Regions from separate parts of the Pseudomonas sp. GW821-FHT03E01 genome, predicted to be linked through region 2. Evidence: predicted binding sites of a transcription regulator. Region 2 holds the regulator's gene; each other region holds the start of a gene.
The links. The regulator FliA, encoded in region 2, starts transcription of late flagellar genes. The targets are predictions, from matches to a motif close to CTAAAGTTTNNNNNNNNNNNGCCGNTAA.
Positions count from the first base shown of each region.

Region 1 (4,693 bases), on a different contig from region 2:
CATGGTGCGGTTCAATGCATACGCCATCGGCAGCGTGCCCACCAGAATCAGCATGATCAGGCCCATGCCTTTCTGGCCGTCGTTGGAGCCGTGGGCGAAGGACACGCCGGTGCAGGTCAGAATCAACATGCCGCGAATCCACCACGGTGGCGGGGTATTACCCTTCGGCGCCTTGTACAGCGCGCGATTTTTGACGAAGACGCGCAACGCCAGCAGCAACAGCGCGGCAAACGCGAAGCCGATCAGCGGCGACAGCAGCAACGCGTAACCGACCTTGGTCGCCTGGGCCCAGTCCACGCCACTGGTGCCGTCGCGGCCGTGCATCAAGGCATTGGCTACACCGACACCGATGATCGAGCCGATCAGGGTGTGCGACGAAGAAGCCGGCAAACCCAGCCACCAGGTGCCGAGGTTCCACAGAATGGCGGCGATCAACAGGGCGAAGATCATCGCGAAACCGGCAGAGGAGCCGACCTGCAGAATCAGCTCCACCGGCAACAGGGCGATGATGCCGAACGCCACCGCGCCGCTCGACAGCAACACCCCCAGGAAGTTGAAGAACCCGGACCAGGCCACGGCGAAATTCGGTGGCAAGGAGTGGGTGTAAATCACCGTCGCCACGGCGTTGGCGGTGTCGTGAAAACCATTGACGAACTCAAAGCCCAAGGCAATCAGCAGTGCCACGCCCAACAGCAGAAACGGCGTCCAGGTGGTGACCACCGTGCCGAGTTCGCTCATGTCGTGCATCAGGCTGTAGGCGGTGAACAACAGCCCGCTGCCCAGCACGGCAAAGAACATCACGAAGGTGAGCAGGCCGGGTTTTTTATCGAACTGCGGCCTGGCGCCGCTGGCGGGCGCCTGGGAGGCGGCGGTGAAGGAAGGCGTAGCCATGCCGGACAATCCTGAGCAGAGAAGGAGTATCGGCCATGATCGTTGCTAAATATTACAGTGAGACTGCGCTGGGTCAGTGTTTGGTTTTTTTGTGATGCCGGATGCTAAGGCAGGCAAATACCTGTGGCGAGGGAGCTTGCTCCCGTTCGGCTGCGAAGCAGTCGTAAAACCAGAGAATTCTGTTTGAATGAATAAACCGGATAGGGTCCGCTGCGCAGCCCAGCGGGAGCAAGCTCCCTCGCCACAAGGTATCGGTGATGATGGGCGGTTTAATAATCGCGCCGCTTACGAAACGCCCAGCGCCCGGCAATCAGGGTAAACGTCGCCACCAGTGCCACCAGAATCCAGAACCCCTCCGGATCCCCGGCAAGCGGCACCCCGCCGACGTTCATGCCGAAGAAACCGGCAATGATGTTGATCGGCAGCGCCAACACCGTGACCACGGTCAGGGTGAACAGCGTGCGGTTGCTCTGTTCGTTGAGGTTGGCGGCGATTTCTTCCTGCAACAGCTTGATCCGCTCACCGAGGGCTGTGAGGTCGTTGATGATCAGCGCAAACTCCTCGGTGGATTTGCGCAGCTCCTTGACGTCCTCCTTCTGCAACCATTGCGGCGGACGATTGAGCAGGCGCAGCAACGAGCCCGGCTCCAGCGCCAGCAACCGTTGCAGGCGCACCAGCACCCGGCGGTTGGCGCCCAGTTCGGCGCGGTTGGTGGACAGGCGCGACGACAGCAATTCATCTTCGATCTGATCGACACTGAGGCTGGTCTTGCGCACGATCTGCGTCAGCACTTCGCCCTGATCACGCAGCAAATGCACCAGCAATTCCAGCGGTGAGCGAAAGCATTCACCGGCCTTCACCGAAGAGCGCAGCTTGTCCACCGAGTGCAGCGGTTGCAGGCGCGCGCTGATGATCAGCCGACTGCGGGCGCAGACCCACAGCGTCGAGACATCCGAGGAAACCATGCTACTGAGGTTGAACACCACATCGTTGACCACCGCCAGCAACGCCGAATCGACATGCTCGATGCGCGTCGAACGCGACCCCTCGTGCAAGGCTTCGAAAAACTCGTCGGGCAATTCCAGATGGCTTTTCATCCAGCGCTCGCACGCCGCATGGGCCAGGTTCAGGTGCAGCCAGAGAAACTCATCACTGTCGTCCAGTTGTTGCAGGCAGTGCAGTGCCTTGGCCGAATCGATCTCTCGACCGCGCTCGCCGGGGCGAAAACTGAAACCGTAAAGCAGGCCGAACAGGTCGGAATCGCGATGGCGTTGATCAATGCTGTGGTTCATGAAGTCTCGCTGCGGGGAGGCGCCTGTCGCGGGTTTCACAGGTTCACTTGAGCCTCATCATTGCAAGCGCTCATGACGGTTTTGTGACGGCAAGGTGTACGCAAACGATTGCGATACCGATGGTCGGATTTTCCTCAAGAACCGCTCTGGAACGCCGATCACGCTTGGGTTACGTTTGCGCGCCTTCGGCCAAGGGCCAACGTGGCAGACAGGGATGTCCGGATACTTTTCACGCCTTCATCCGCGTGCCTCATTCCTGTTTCGAGTACTTCCCGATGTCTTTACAAAAGTCCCTTCGAGCACAAATTCTCGCCCTGTTGAGCGGCAGCCTGTTGGCGATGTTGTTGATCGCTTTGGCCTGCTTTCACTTTTTGTCCAACGGCGTTCAGAACTACGCGAACCTGATCGAAGGCCCGTTGCACACCTCGCAACTGATCGATGAAGCCAACCTGCAATTCAAGGTGCAGGTTCAGGAGTGGAAAAACGTCCTGCTGCGCGGCAAGCAACCCGCGGACCTGGACAAATACTGGAAGCAGTTCGAGGAGGGTCAGCGCAATGTGCAGGGTATCCTTGGTGAACTGGCGGGGCAGAAGGGTATGGAGCCGCAACTCAAGACCCGCATCGAACGCCTGCGTGAGGAGCATCGTGTATTAGGTGCGGCGTATCAGAAGGGCCGTGATGCCTACGTGGCGGCCGGTGCCGACCCAGCGGCCGGCGACAATGCGGTCAAGGGCGTGGACCGCGCCGCCAGCGAGCAGATGAATGAACTGGTCGGCGAACTGCGCAAGCAGAGTGTCGAACAATCGAAATTGATCAGTGCCAGTGCCGATCAGACGGTGTTGTCGGGGCTCGCGGTGATGCTGGTGTCGGGCCTGCTGATTGGTTTGTTGAGTCTGTGGCTGGTCAATCGCAACCTGGTAGAGCCGATCCGCAAACTGATCGACTACGTGGCGCAACTCAGTCAGGGCCGGTTCGCCGAGCGCGTGGCCAGCACCCGTCAGGACGAGTTGGGCAACCTGGCCAGGGCCGCCAACACCTTGCGCGATTTCCTCGCCGAAACCTTCAGTCGTTTGCAGCGCAGCGCGTCGGACCTGGACAGTGCCAGCGGTGAGCTGAACTCGATTGCCGGCCTTATGGCCAGCGGCACCAACGAGCAGTTCAATCGCACCGATCAGGTGGCCACGGCGATGAACGAAATGTCCGCCACCGCGCAAGAAGTCGCGCGCCACGCCGCCGAAGCGGCACGTGCGGCCGACGATGCCGACCAGTCCGCCCAGCAAGGCGAGAAGGTCATGCAGGGCACCATTCACACCATCACCCAAATGCGTGGCGAAATCGCCAACACCGCCACGGTCATCCGTCGTCTGGAAGAAGACAGCGGGCGCATCGGAAAGGTGCTGGAAGTGATTCGCGGCATTGCCGAACAGACCAACCTGCTGGCGCTCAACGCGGCAATCGAAGCGGCCCGTGCCGGTGAAGCCGGGCGCGGTTTTGCGGTGGTCGCTGATGAAGTACGCAGCCTGGCCCAGCGCACGGCGGCGTCGATCATCGAGATCAACCAGATCATTCAAACCGTGCAAACCGGTGCGGTGGACGCGGCCCAGGCCATCGAAAGCGGCCAGTCGCGCAGCGAGCAAAGCGTCGAGCAAGTGACCCAGGCCGGCGCCATGCTCGAGCGGATCACCCATGCCGTGGAAGCCATTCGCGACATGAACCGCCAGATCGCCACCGCCGCAGAAGAACAGACTTCAGTGGCCGAAGACATCTCGCGCAACCTCACCGAAATCACCAGCATCGCCAGCACCAACCTGGACAACGTGCAGCGCACCGAAGCGGCCAGCCACAACCTGCATGGGCTGTCGGGGCAATTGAATGAGGTAACGGCGCGGTTGAGCGCCTAGTGAAATGGATTGTGTATCGAATCGGTTACCGAGTCGGTACACAGGCGTTGCAGGATGAAGGTGGCAGTACGGCGGATTCGGTGGTCAGCACCTCGGCCTGATCCTTAAGCATTACAGCTGTACACCTTGTTAAGGTCGGTGTGCCGTTGATCGGGTACTTGCAACCAAGACGCCCGATTTCAGCGGTACCTGTTATTTCTGACAGTAGACAGTTTTTTTCTCGCGGCGCTAGATATCCCTTGGCGCGCCTACTCAAACTGAACCTGTGCCAGTACTTTCACAAGGAGCATTGCGATGACCGAAACATTGAACCCTATGACTGTTGTCGGTGGACAGTCGATCATTTTTTTCGTCGATGAAGCAGACCCAGTGATTCCGAAAGCAATCATCCCGGCAAGGGAAGAATTTGTAGAGGGCGAAGAAATCTTCGTGAAGTTTGGCAACGTGGAGGTTGCTTATCACAAATATCGACAAGGTGATTTCTTTCCCATACACATTCCTTTGGACAAAGGAGCGCTGAGTCAGGTGGCTGTCGCTGCGGAGGCTTACTACACGATCAAGCATCTGGATGGATCGACCTCCACCTCAAGTTCTTTCCGTGCCAAGGTC
Region 1 is NZ_JBWKUI010000022.1:774-5,466, forward strand. Features, by position in the region: gene AC07VO_RS27745 (inorganic phosphate transporter) at 1-891, opposite strand, end outside; gene AC07VO_RS27750 (transporter) at 1,161-2,183, opposite strand; gene AC07VO_RS27755 (methyl-accepting chemotaxis protein) at 2,459-4,084, shown strand; gene AC07VO_RS27760 (hypothetical protein) at 4,379-4,693, shown strand, end outside.
Region 1: AC07VO_RS27755 (methyl-accepting chemotaxis protein) is a predicted target of FliA. The motif match lies at 2,317-2,344, and genes of this name have one in related genera.

Region 2 (4,693 bases):
CAGCGGCTACTGCATCGGCGGCGAACTGGCCTTTGCCGTGCAATTGATCGAGCAACGACTCGAACTCGGCATCGGTGATTTCGTCACTAGCGGCTGCATCGGCGGCAGGCTGCGAAACAGGCTGCGCAGCCGCTACGGGCGCCTCGGCCTGGGCCTTGACGGCGTTCAGCGAGTCCAGCAGTTGTTCGAATTCGTTATCGGTAATGTCGCCCGATTCGCTTTCGGCGACCGGTGCTTCAACCACTTCAGCGACCGGCGCCGGTGCAGCTTCCATTTGCGGCTCGGCCAGACGGGCCAGCGCCGCGAGTAATTCAGGCGTGGCAGCCGTGATCGGGCTGCGTTCGCGGACTTCGCTGAACATGCTGTTCACCGCGTCCAGCGCTTCGAGAACCACGTCCATCAGTTCCGAGTCGACGCGACGCTCACCCTTGCGCAGGATGTCGAACACGTTCTCGGCGATGTGACAGCACTCCACCAGCTCGTTGAGCTGGAGGAAGCCGGCGCCCCCTTTTACAGTGTGAAAACCGCGAAAAATTGCATTGAGCAAGTCCGCATCATCAGGTCGGCTTTCCAGCTCGACCAGCTGCTCGGACAGTTGCTCTAGAATCTCGCCGGCCTCAACCAGGAAATCCTGAAGGATCTCTTCATCGGCGCCGAAGCTCATTAAGGGGGTGCTCCTACAGGTCTAAAAACCCAGAAAACTAAAATCCAAGACTGGATAACAAATCGTCCACATCGTCCTGACCGGACACAACGTCTTCTCTTTTATCGGCATGAATCTGCGGACCTTCACCCTGAGAGAGATGTTTTTGTGGATCTTTTTCAGCAAGCATCGCCTCACGGTCGTGTTCGATACCCGCAAAGCGGTCTACGTGACTGGCCATGAGCACGAGCTTGAGCAGATTGCTTTCAACTTCGGTGACCAATTGGGTCACACGCTTGATCACCTGACCGGTGAGGTCCTGGTAATCCTGGGCCAGCAGAATGTCGTTGAGGTTGCTCGACACGACGCGGTTGTCTTCACTGCTGCGTGTCAGGAAACCATCGACCCGCCGGGCCAGTTCGCGGAACTCTTCAGCCCCGACTTCGCGACGCATGAACCGTCCCCAATCCGTGCTCAGCGCCTGGGCTTCATCGCTCAGGCTGTTGATCAGCGGCGTGGCGTTTTCCACCAGGTCCATGGTGCGGTTGGCCGCGGCCTCGGTCAGCTTGACCACATAGGACAGGCGCTCGGTGGCATCCGTGATCTGAGACACTTCCTCGGCTTGCGGCATGTGCGGGTCAATCTGGAAATTGACGATCGCGCTATGCAGCTCGCGGGTGAGCTTGCCCACTTCCTGATACAGGCCGCGGTCACGGGTCTGGTTGAGCTCATGGATCAGTTGCACAGCGTCGCCAAACTTGCCTTTTTCAAGGCTGTCGACCAGTTCGACCGCGTGTTTTTTCAGGGTCGACTCAAAATCGCCCTGTGAAGATTCGTTATGCTCCATAGCTCCCCCGTGCGCAGTACATCAGCCGATGCGTTCGAAAATCTTCTCGATTTTTTCTTTCAACGCCTGGGCTGTGAAGGGTTTGACCACATAGCCGTTAACACCGGCCTGGGCCGCTTCGATGATTTGCTCGCGCTTGGCTTCGGCGGTCACCATCAGCACCGGCAGGTGCTTGAGCCTTTCATCGGCGCGCACCGCACGAAGCAGGTCGATGCCGGTCATACCGGGCATGTTCCAGTCGGTAACCAGAAAATCGAAGTTACCGCTTTGCAGCATCGGCAACCCGGTCAGCCCGTCATCGGCTTCGGCGGTGTTGGTGAACCCAAGGTCACGCAACAGGTTTTTTATGATCCGCCGCATCGTTGAGAAGTCATCAACGATGAGGATTTTCATGTTCTTGTCCAATTCGACCTCCAAGCAGTCTTAAACGCGCCCAGCACCTGGACGCGCCATTTCAATCAATCCGGCAAAGCACTCAATGACTGTCTGGAGCACAACAGATCGAGACCGGTACGGTTCAACACCACACCAGCTCCATTCGCAGTGTCCCCACACTGCCTTCAGCGCGCTCGCCACTCCCCCAAACGCCCCCGCAAACGGGCCGCGCACTGGCTGTGTAACTGGCTGACCCGCGACTCGCTGACCCCCAGGACCTCACCGATTTCCTTGAGATTCAACTCTTCGTCGTAGTACAGCGCCAACACCAGTCGCTCACGCTCCGGCAAATTGGCAATCGCGTCCGCCAGCGCCGCCTGGAAGCGTTCATCTTCCAGATCGCGTGACGGCTCGAGATGAGCACTCGCGCCATCCTCATGCAGCCCTTCGTGTTCGCCGTCCTGCAACAGATCGTCGAAACTGAATAACCGGCTGCCCAGGGTGTCGTTCAAAATCCCGTAATAATCGTCGAGACTCAATTGGAGTTCGGCCGCAACTTCGTGATCTTTAGCGTCACGGCCGGTTTTAGCTTCAATCGAGCGAATCGCGTCGCTGACCATGCGGGTATTGCGGTGGACCGAACGTGGCGCCCAGTCCCCCTTGCGCACTTCATCGAGCATCGCGCCGCGGATTCGAATGCCCGCGTACGTCTCGAAACTCGCGCCTTTGCTGGCGTCGTATTTGGTTGATACTTCAAGCAGGCCGATCATCCCGGCCTGGATCAGGTCTTCGACCTGGACACTGGCCGGCAGACGCGCCAGCAAGTGGTAGGCAATGCGTTTGACCAGTGGCGCGTAACGCTCGATCAGCTCGTACTGCGCGTCACGTGCCGACTGCTTGTAGAGGTTGTAACCGCTGGCTGTCATAGCACGGGTCCTGCAGTTTGTTGCACGAGGCGCTCGACGAAAAACTCCAGATGTCCACGAGGGTTGGCCGGCAGTGGCCAGGTATCGACTTTCTGCGCAATGGCCTTGAACGCCAGGGCGCACTTGGAACGCGGAAAGGCTTCATACACCGCGCGTTGCTTCTGCACGGCCTTGCGTACGCTTTCGTCGTAAGGCACTGCGCCGACGTATTGTAAGGCGACGTCGAGGAAGCGATCCGTGACCTTGGTCAACTTGGCGAACAGGTTGCGGCCTTCCTGCGGGCTCTGCGCCATGTTGGCCAGGACGCGGAAGCGGTTCATGCCGTAGTCGCGGTTAAGCAGTTTGATCAGCGCGTAGGCGTCGGTGATCGAGGTCGGTTCGTCGCACACCACCAGCAAGACTTCCTGCGCGGCGCGCACGAAGCTGACTACCGAGTCACCAATGCCCGCAGCGGTGTCGATCACCAATACGTCGAGGTTGTCGCCGATATCACTGAACGCCTGGATCAGGCCGGCATGCTGGGCCGGGCTCAGATGAACCATGCTCTGGGTGCCGGAGGCGGCCGGGACGATGCGGATACCGCCAGGCCCTTGCAACAGCACGTCGCGCAGCTCACAGCGGCCTTCGATCACGTCGGCCAGCGTGCGTTTGGGTGTCAGTCCCAACAGAACGTCGACGTTCGCCAGCCCCAGATCGGCATCCAGCAGCATGACGCGCCGGCCGAGCTCAGCTAGAGCCAGGGACAAGTTCACTGACACGTTAGTCTTCCCGACGCCACCTTTGCCGCCGGTCACCGCGATCACCTGTACGGGATGCATGCTGCCCATGTTATTTCTTTACCTTGTCTTACTTAGACGGAGGCCACATTACTGGCTGCGCGTTCACCATCGGAACAATGCATGGCAGACCATCGATGTAGGTACAAAAAATGTTCATTAACACCTCAGCCAACCTGCTTGGTCGGGCTGTGGTAAATATCAGCGAACATGTCAGCCATGGCTTCTTCGCTGGGTTCTTCCTGCATTTGTACGCTAACGGCGCGGCTGACCAACTGATGACGACGTGGCAGATGCAAATCATCCGGAATCCGTGGACCATCGGTCAGGTAAGCCACCGGCAACTCATGACTGATCGCCAGGCTCAACACCTCGCCCAGACTTGCCGTTTCATCCAGTTTAGTCAGGATGCAGCCGGCGAGGCCGCAGCGTTTGTAACTGTGATAAGCGGCAGTTAGAACCTGTTTCTGGCTGGTGGTTGCCAGGACCAGATAATTTTTTGATTTGATGCCGCGCCCGGCCAGGCTTTCGAGCTGCATCCGCAGTGCCGGATCGCTGGCCTGAAGGCCGGCGGTATCGATCAGCACCACGCGTTTGCGCAGCAAGGGCTCCAGCGCCTGCACCAGGGATTGACCTGGATCGACGTGGGTCACCGACACGTTAAGGATCCGGCCCAGCGTCTTGAGCTGTTCCTGGGCACCAATGCGATAGCTGTCCATGCTCACCAGCGCGATGTTCTGCGCGCCGTACTTGAGCACGTAACGGGCCGCGAGCTTGGCCAGTGTGGTGGTCTTGCCCATGCCGGCGGGTCCGACCATGGCAATCACCCCACCCTCTTCCAGCGGCTCGATTTCCGGGGTAGCGATCATCCGCGCCAGGTGCGCGAGCAGCATGCGCCAGGCCTGACGAGGCTCTTCAATGTCGGTAATCAGTGCCAGCAGATCGCGCGACAACGGGCCGGACAGGCCGATGCGTTGCAGGCGACGCCAGAGGTTGGCCTGGGCCGGACGGCTGCCTTGCAGCTGATTCCAGGCCAGCGAGCCAAGCTGCACTTCCATCAGTTCACGCAGGCTGTTGAGCTCGAAACGCATCGAATCGAATGCGCGCGGATCGACACCGGTCGCCG
Region 2 is NZ_JBWKUI010000011.1:150,709-155,401, reverse strand. Features, by position in the region: gene AC07VO_RS19540 (chemotaxis protein CheA) at 1-664, opposite strand, end outside; gene AC07VO_RS19535 (protein phosphatase CheZ) at 702-1,490, opposite strand; gene AC07VO_RS19530 (chemotaxis response regulator CheY) at 1,512-1,883, opposite strand; gene fliA (RNA polymerase sigma factor FliA) at 2,051-2,791, opposite strand; gene fleN (flagellar synthesis regulator FleN) at 2,788-3,618, opposite strand; gene flhF (flagellar biosynthesis GTPase FlhF) at 3,735-4,693, opposite strand, start outside.

Region 3 (4,693 bases), on a different contig from region 2:
TGCCAGGCGTCTTCGGTTTCCTTGCGGCCAAACTTGGAGCCCTTGGCCATTGCGCGAGCCTGCCGGCTGTTGCGCACCTTGCGACCTTCCTGATACTCGGCCGCCTGACGAAAACTGCGTTTGTTCGCCTCCTTGTAGACCTTGGCACAACGCAGCTCGTTGCCGCAGCGCACCACATAAACAGCTGCTTCTTTACCACTCATGAGTGGGCGCAGCACCTCGTCGACCAGACCGTCCTCGATCAGGGGTTCAATGCGTTTTGGAGTCTTCATCAGCTTTTATTGTGGGTCCTTTATTACCAAACACGCGAAAGTCATTCGTTATACGGCAATCCTCTCATTCGGGGGAGGGGTTGCCGACCTATGAACGTTCCCATGAACATCAAGAAGCACACAATGTGCCGGATTAATCAGGCAAAACTCATCGACCGCCCCGGATCATAGCTGAGCGAGAACCACTTGTTGACGACGGAGTGCCAAGGTATTTGCGACAGAATCTAACCTCGATCCCTGGCGTTCGCAGGATTTTTCTCAAAAGACCTCAATTTCCCCGCGCTTCAGCCGAAGTCATTAGAGAGAAAAGGAATTGTCTGACAATCGCCTCAACAACAATCAAGAAGGCGCGCTCAAGGATCGGGGCGTATCAAACGTTTTCGGCTGCCAATAATCCGCGAGTCATCAGTACTGCGTGGGCCTACAAGAAAAACTGGAGCGCGGATGAACATCAAACAGAAGTTGACCTGGGCGTTTGCAATCATCGCCTGCTTGCCCGTGGTGCTGGTCGCCACCCTCGTCGTGCTGAACTTGCGCAGTGATGCCAAGGACAATTTTGTCGACGGCAGTGGCCGCGAGATTCGTCAGGTCAGCAATGCCATGCAACTGTTCTTTGATGGCATCAGCCAGAACGTTGACTACCTGGCCACCCAACCGCTGATCAAGAACTCCGACGACAGCCTCAAGACCTACATGAGTGCCAACGCCGAGAGCATTCCCCAAGGCGAAATGGACAAGAAGGTCTTCGCCCTCCTCCAGGACCTGGGCAACAGCCACCCGGCCTACGCCTACGCGATTCTCGGGACGGCGGCGGGCGGTTACGTGTCCTGGCCGGACGATGCGAAGCTGAGCAATTACGACCCGCGCCAGCGCCCTTGGTACAAGGCGGCCCAGGCCAAGCCGGGCAAGCCGCTTCGCACCGAGGCCTATTACTGGGCCCAGGATGACGCGACCTACGTCAGCACCGTGCGCACCATCGATAACAAACTGGGCAGCAATGGCGGCGTGGTCAGCATCGACGTGACGCTCAAGCAGCTCACTGAAATCGTCAAACAGATCAAACTCGGCGAAACCGGCTACCTGATGCTGGTGGAAAACACAGGCACCATACTGGTCGATCCCAAGCAGCCGGAACACAATTTCAAAGCACTGAGCAGCCTCGGCGACGGTTACGCGCAACTCGGCAAGGCCGGCAAAGGGCTGGTAGAGGTTGAGCTCAATGGCGAGCGCTACATGGCCAACGTCTGGCCGTCGGAGCAACTGGGCTGGACCTTTATCGGCCTGATCAAGCAGACCGACGTGATGAGCTCGGCCACTCAACTGACCTGGCTGATCGCGATCATCGCGGCGGTACTGGCGGTGTTCTTCGCCATCGTCGGCGCCAGTTTCGCCAGCCTGATCGTGCGGCCGATCCGCAGCGTGGCCAGCGGTCTGGAAGGCATCGCCCAGGGTGAAGGCGACCTGACCAAGAACCTGCACATCCGTGGCAGCGATGAAACCGCGCAACTGGCCAACTGGTTCAACCAGTTTCTGGCGGCGATCCGCAACCTGATTCAAAGCATCGGCGGCGCCGCGACCAAGATCCTCGCCACCTCCAAGAGTTCGACCCAAGTGTCCAGCGACATGGCCGAAGCCGCCGGGCGTCAGCGTGAAGCGGTGGACATGGTGTCCACGGCGTTCCACGAAATGGTCGCCACCGCCAACGAAGTCGCGCGCTCTTGCAGCCAGGCCGCCGAGTCGGCCGACAGCGGTCAGCGCCAGGCCCGTGAAGGCCAGCAGCAGATCGATGCCGCGGTGAGCAGTGTCGATCGCTTGAGCCAGGAAATCGAACAGTCGGCGCAATCGATGCAACAGCTTGAGCGCGACAGCAACGACATTCAGTCGATCCTCGGGACCATCCGTTCCATCGCCGAACAGACCAACTTGTTGGCCCTGAACGCGGCCATCGAAGCAGCCCGGGCCGGTGAACAGGGTCGTGGCTTTGCGGTGGTGGCGGATGAAGTTCGCGCCCTGGCCAAACGAACTGCCGATTCCACGGCGGAAATCGACGGCCTGCTGGGCAACCTGGCCAAGCGCACCAGTCAGGTAACACAGCAGATGCATGCGAGCCTGGAGGTGTCTCAGCAATCGGTGACCCGCATCGGTGAAGCGCGCAGCAGCTTTGGGCAGATCCGTGAGTCGGTGGATGTGATTCGTGACATGAATACTCAAATCGCCACGGCGGCTGAGGAACAGCATCAGGTGGCCGAGGACATCAATCGGCATATCAGCCAGATTCATGGCGATGCGCAGTTGGTGGCGGAATTGGCAAACTCGGCGCGGCTGGATTCTCAGAGCCTGGCAGGGTTGTCGAATGAGCTGGACGGGTTGGTTCGCCGCTTCAGAACCTGAAGTCACTGATCCAACTGGTCGAAACCGATACCTGTGGCGAGGGAGCTTGTCGGATCGCCGCACCGTCCCGCTCGGCTGCGAAGCAGTCGTAAACCGGCAAACGCGGAATATCTAATGCACCGCGTTGGCTGAATTGGGACCGCTTCGCGCTCCAGCGGGAGCAAGCTCCCTCGCCACAATTACTGCTTGAACAACTCCCCGGGGGTAAACCCGAACAACCCCTTGAACGCCGCAATAAACGCCGACGTCGAGTCATACCCGCAAGACAGCGCGGCATTGGTCACGCTGTCCCCCTCCTCCAGCAAACTCAACGACGACAGCAGCCGCATGCGCTGCCGCCAACTGCGGAAGCTCAACCCGGTCTCGCGCTGAAACAGCCGCATCAGGGTTTTCTCCGACATGCCCAAACGCTCGGCCCATTCCTGCAAGGTCACCGAGCACTCGGGACTTTCGATCAGTTCGTTGCACAAACCCAGCAGTCGCTCATGCCGGGGCAGCGGCAAGGAAAACCCCACCTCCGGCAGACTCGCCAACTGATCGAGCAGCACGCCCACCAATCGCGCCTCCTGACTGTCGCCCTGTGGATACTCCACCGGCAACTGGCAAAAGCGCTTGATCAGCTCCCGCGCCAAAGGCGTGACTTCCAGTACCCGGCAACGCCCGTCCGCCCATTGGCAGTCCTCGCGGCGCACATACAGGCTGCGCATTTCGGCACGCATCGAGGTCACGACCTGATGCTCGAGATCCGCCGGAATCCAGATGCCCCACTGCGGCGGCGCAAAGAAACTGCCCTCGGCGGTGTGCACGCCGAGAACACCGCTGATGGCGTAGGAAAACTGCACCCAATCATGACGATGAGGCGGCGTCCACGAACCGGCGTTCAGGCTTTCCGCCCGCGCATACAACGGACGCGGCAACACCGTCAGCGCCGGGATGGTCCGCTCGAGGGTAAGTTGTCCGTTAGTCGGCATTGATTGGCCTTATGTCGCAAGACGGCTGACAGGGCCGACGTTAGGCTAAGTCATCAATTCTTACAAATGGATTCGGTGCCGGTTATGCATGCCTTCAAACACCTTAAACGCGTGGTCACCGACTGGTTCTTGTGCGGCATGCTGATCGCCACGCTGCTGGCGTATTTCTTCCCGACCTTCGGCGCTACCGGCGGCGGGATGCACGCTGAGTATGTAATCAACATCGGCGTGTTCCTGGTGTTCTTCCTGCACGGGATCAACCTCTCCAGCGAGCAGATCCGCCACGGGCTGAAAAACTGGAAGCTGCACGTGATGGTTCAAGTCTTCACCTTTGCGGTGTTTCCGTTGATCTGGCTGCTGAGCGACACACTGCTGGGCTCACACATTCCATCGTTGCTGATGCTCGGTTTCCTCTACCTCTGCGCCCTGCCCTCGACCATCTCTTCGTCCGTGGCCCTCACCGGCAGCGCGGGCGGCAACGTACCGGCGGCGATTCTCAACGCGAGCCTGTCCAGCGTCTTGGGGATTTTCCTGACACCGTTGCTGGTGAGTTTCGTGGTCGGCAGCGGCGCTGGCGGCATCGACCTGGGTTCAACCCTGCTCGACCTGTGCGCGATGCTGTTGTTGCCGCTGGTACTCGGGCAATTGCTGCGGCCATGGCTGGGCAGGTTTTTCGCTCGGCACAAGCGCTACACCAACATCGCCGACAAGCTGGTGATCCTGCTGCTGGTGTACTCGGCGTTCTGCAACTCGATGGTCTCGGGGATGTGGCAGCAACAGGGCAACAGCGTGATTCTCACGGCGTTGATTGGCAGCGCGATTCTGCTGGCGATCATCCTGTGGATGACCACCCGCACCGCCCACGCGCTGAAGTTCAGCCCCGCCGACGAGATCGCCGCGGTGTTCTGCGCCAGCAAAAAATCCCTGGCGGCCGGAGCACCGATGGCGGCGTTGATCTTTGGTGCCAACCCCGGCCTTGGGTTGATCCTGCTGCCAATCATGATCTACCACCCGTTGCAGCTGATCGTGTGCTCGGTGATGGCCGAGGGTTACGCCAAC
Region 3 is NZ_JBWKUI010000028.1:27,756-32,448, forward strand. Features, by position in the region: gene AC07VO_RS29515 (PA4780 family RIO1-like protein kinase) at 1-272, opposite strand, end outside; partial or broken gene AC07VO_RS29520 (cache domain-containing protein) at 873-1,805, shown strand; gene AC07VO_RS29525 (methyl-accepting chemotaxis protein) at 1,935-2,663, shown strand; gene AC07VO_RS29530 (AraC family transcriptional regulator) at 2,843-3,634, opposite strand; gene AC07VO_RS29535 (bile acid:sodium symporter family protein) at 3,719-4,693, shown strand, end outside.
Region 3: AC07VO_RS29525 (methyl-accepting chemotaxis protein) is a predicted target of FliA. The motif match lies at 1,879-1,906, and genes of this name have one in related genera.

Region 4 (4,693 bases), on a different contig from region 2:
GTGAAGCCGCGCAGTGCCATGAAACTCAGGTAGCCGGGCAGGGCGAACGGCAGGATCAACAGAAACTGGCCGGCGGCCTGGACGTTGGTTGCGGTCTGGCCGAACAGCAGCAACACCGGTTTGAGGTTCCACAGCAGCAGACCCGCCACCAGCGCCATCAACCAGGCCAGCCACAAACCGGCCTGGGTCAGCCGCGCTGCGCCGATGATGTCGCCCGCGCCCTGACGAATTGCCACCAGGGTGCCGACCGCCGCGATCACGCCGATGCAGAAGATCGACACGAACGAATACGTCGCCGCGCCCAGACCGCCGCCGGCCAGCGCCTCGGGACTCAGGCGCGCCATCATCAAGGTGTCGGTGAGGACCATCAACATGTGCGCCAACTGCGAGGCAATCAACGGCCCCGCCAGCCGCAGGATGGCCCAGAGTTCAATACGCGCTGGATGCTGCATGATCATCACGCTCGATTGTCAGAGAGAACAGGAAGCGTCGATTCTCGGCGCTCTGCGGGGTTTCCACAAAGGGATAAAAAGGATGGGTAGCATGATTAAAACTCATGCTCGGGACTTTCTGATAAGTTGAGGCAATCGCGCTATAGGAGGTTTCCCAATGTCTCGTCGTCTCCCTCCCTTGTATGCCCTTCGAGCATTCGAAGCGGCGGCGCGGCATAGTTCGTTTACCCGCGCCGCCGAAGAGTTGTCGATCACGCAAAGTGCGGTCAGCCGGCACATTCGTACGCTCGAAGAGCATTTCGCCTGTCGGCTGTTTCATCGCAGCGGGCGCAACCTGCAACTGACCGAATCGGCGCGGCTGATCCTGCCGGGCATTCGCGAAGGCTTCACCGCCCTTGAGCGGGCCTGCAACACCTTGCGCGCCGAAGACGACATCCTGCGCATGAAAGCCCCGTCGACCCTGACCATGCGCTGGCTGTTGGCGCGGCTCAGTCGCTTTCGCCACCTGCGACCGGGGAACGAGGTGCAATTGACCAGCGCCTGGATGGACGTCGATACGGTGGACTTCAACCATGAACCCTTTGACTGCGCCGTCATCCTCAGCAACGGGCATTTTCCACCGGACTGGGAGACGACTTTGCTGTTCCCCGAAGAGTTGATTCCGGTGGGCGCGCCGAATCTGCTGAAGGATCAACCGTGGGACGTTGCGCGCCTGGCCAGCACCGAACTGCTGCACCCGACGCCGGACCGCCGTGACTGGCGCAACTGGCTGGAGCGCATGGGCCTGAGCGATCAGGTCTCGCTCAAGGGCGGGCAGGTGTTCGACACCTTGGAGCTGGGCATGATCGCTGCCGCCCGTGGCTACGGCGTGTCCATGGGTGATTTGCTGATGGTGGCGGAGGATGTCGCGCAGGGACGTCTGAGTTTGCCGTGGCCGACGGCCGTCGCCAGTGGTGAGAATTATTACCTGGTCTGGCCGAAAACCCGCCCGGGAGGTGAACGTTTGCGCCGGCTCAGCGATTTCCTGCAAGGCGAAGTCCGGGCCATGGAATTACCGGATGTCGAACGCCTGGGTTGAATCGATGGAGCCGCTGCGATGGCGGCCTTGAGCCATATCCCCGTTAATCACTCAAGTATTCGGCTTTGCCGCCGAAAATCTGCTGATGGAACCTTCGTACCAGGCTCCACGTTTTCCCCTCTATCAGAAATTTAGCCGAGTGCGACGGGATCAGGATGATCCGGCCCACTGGGTCAGGAGCTGTCATGTCTCAACCTCGTGCTCGGATTGCCTCACAGCTGGGTCTTGCGCTTGCCGTGATACTGGCGATTGTCATCAGCGGCAGCACCGTGTTTGCCCTGCGCTCGCTGGACGCCGCCAACCTCGCCACCCGCGAAGAGCACCTGGCCAGCGAGGCGCGGCTGCTGGCCGATCAGCTGAGCACGTTCCACGGCACGTTGCGTGAGAGTACCCAGCGCCTCAGCGGCCTGTTCGAGAAGCGCTTCAGCGCCGGTTTGAGCGTGCATCCGGATGAGCCGGTGACCGTGGCGGGCGTGCAGACCCCGGGCCTGCACCTGGGTGGCGAAGTGTTGAACAACAACTTCAAGGAAGTGGATGAGTTCAAGCAAATGACTGCCGGCGTTGCGACGCTGTTCGTGCGCAGTGGCGAAGACTTCATCCGGGTCAGCACGTCCCTGAGCAAACAGGACGGCACCCGGGCCATCGGCACATTGCTGGATCACGCTCACCCGGCTTATGCGCGCTTGATGGCCGGGCAGAGCTACGTCGGTCGCGCCTTGCTCTTCGAACGGTCCTACATGACTCAGTACACCCCCGTACGCGACAGCGGCGGTAAGGTGATTGCCGTGCTGTTCGTGGGATTCGATTACACCGACGCCCAGAACGCCCAGTTCGAAAACCTCAAGCGCTTCCGCATCGGCCAGACCGGCTCCCTGGCGTTGCTCGATGAGCAGAACAAATGGCTGGTGCCGATCGCCGGTGTGCAAGCATTGGACGTGGCCGTCCCGGCCATCGTCGGTCTGGCCAAGACACCGGGCAAGGGCGATTTCTGGAGCGACAAGTCGCAAGACTTCTACAGCATTGCCGTGCCGTTCGAAGGCGGCCCATGGTCGGTGGTGGCGAGCATGCCGAAAGCGGAAATCCGCGCGGTGACCTGGAGCGTCGGCATTCGCCTGGCCATCGGCAGCCTGTTGGCGATGTTGCTGGCGGTGGGTTCGGCGGTCTGGTTGTTGCGCAGCAAACTGGCGCCGCTGGGGGATCTGGTGCGTCAGGCCGAAGCCTTGGGTGCCGGTGATTTGAGCGTGCGCCTGAACGTGTCGAGCAACGACGAAATCGGTCAGTTGGCCCGCGCTTTCAACCAGATGAGCCAGGCCTTGTCGACCATGGTCGAGCACATTCGTAGAGCCTCGGAAGAGGTCAACAGCCGCGCCCAGGCGTTGTCCGGTCTGTCTGGCGGTGCCTATGAAGGGATGGAGCAGCAGTCCGGCGAAATCACCAGCATGGCCGGCGCCGTGGAAGAATTCAGCGCCACCTCGCTGAACATCGCCGACAACATGGGCAACACCCAGCGCCTGGCGCAGGAAAACGCACAGCAAACCCAGATCGGTCGTACGTCGATGGACGAAGCGTCCTCATCCCTGGAGCAAATCGCCGGTGCGCTGAACAGCACCGCGACGGTAATCAACACCTTGGGTCAGCGCTCCCAGGAAATCGGCGGCATCGTCGGGGTGATCACCGCGATCGCCGAGCAAACCAATTTGCTGGCGCTCAACGCTGCCATCGAAGCCGCCCGTGCCGGTGAACAAGGTCGTGGGTTTGCGGTGGTGGCCGATGAGGTGCGCAACCTGGCTTCACGCACTCGCCAGGCCACTGACGAAATTTCCGGGATGATCCAAAGTATCCAGCAGGAAACCGGCAACGCGATCAGCACCATGGAGCAGGGTAACGTGCTGATGCAGGAAGGCTTGTCGCGCAACGCCAACGTCGCCTCAGCCCTGGCGCGAATCGATGAGCAAAGTCGCTCGGCCGGTCAGCAATTCGCCGCCATCACCACCGCGACCCAGGAGCAAAGCAGCACCGCGACCTTGCTCAGCAGCAACCTGCAAAGCATTGCCTTGGCGAACAGTGAGCAGCGGGAAGTGGTGTCGAACCTGGCGGTGACTGCCAAAGAGCTGGAGAAGCTCGCGGCGGACTTGCGGCATGAGGTTGACCGGTTCCGCTAAGGCACCTCCGAAACAGCCATCGCGAGCAGGCTCGCGATGGCATCAACTCGATTCTGCGCGTTATCCACAAGCCCCGTATCGACGATCATTTGGCATTTGCCGTCGTGATCTCGATTTTTATGCTTGCTGAAACGTTTCTTCAAGTTTATAAAAATGGCACAACTCCAAGAAAGGCTGCTGCCATGACCCCGCTCAAACTCTTCGTTGCCCTCAGCGCACTGTCCGCTGCTTCCCACGCCATGGCCTGGGATTACGTCCTGCTCGATACCGACAAAGCCGCCCAGAACTGGCAGATCACCAGCCAGCAACTCGGCGTGAAAACCGACAAACCCTTCTCCGTGACCCTGCGCACCTTGCATGGCGGTCGGCAGGAGGGCGTCAGCATTGTCGACATCGATAATGGCGCGATGAAACTCTCGGTGGTGCCGACTCGCGGCATGAACGTGCTGCAAGCTTCGGTCGGCAATGTGCGCATGGGCTGGGATTCGCCGGTCAAGGAAGTGGTCAACCCGTCCTTCATCGAACTCAACGGTCGCGGTGGCCTGGGCTGGCTGGAAGGTTTCAATGAACTGGTCACCCGCTGCGGCTACGAATGGGTCGGCCATCCCGGCATGGACAATGGCGAGCTGCTGACCCTGCACGGTCGCGCCGCCAACATCCCGGCCAACAAAGTCACCCTGCACATTGATGAAAAACCGCCATACGCCATCAGCCTGCGCGGTGAACTGAAAGAGCAGGCATTCAAGAAGGTCGACTTCTCCGTCGCAACCGAACTGGTCACCGACCCCGGCAGCGTTGTGTTCGCCCTCAACGACACTCTGACCAACAACGGTGATTATCCGAAGGAATACCAAGCGCTGTATCACAGCAACTTCAGCACCCCGTTCCTGGAACAGGGCGCCCGCTTCGCCGCGCCGGTGAAGCAGGTGTCGCCGTTCAACGACAAAGCCAAGGGCGATTTGCCGGACTGGCAAACCTACCGCGCACCGACCAAGGACTAC
Region 4 is NZ_JBWKUI010000004.1:1,018-5,710, forward strand. Features, by position in the region: gene AC07VO_RS07770 (NorM family multidrug efflux MATE transporter) at 1-452, opposite strand, end outside; gene AC07VO_RS07775 (LysR substrate-binding domain-containing protein) at 610-1,530, shown strand; gene AC07VO_RS07780 (methyl-accepting chemotaxis protein) at 1,716-3,692, shown strand; gene AC07VO_RS07785 (aldose 1-epimerase family protein) at 3,875-4,693, shown strand, end outside.
Region 4: AC07VO_RS07780 (methyl-accepting chemotaxis protein) is a predicted target of FliA. The motif match lies at 1,581-1,608, and genes of this name have one in related genera.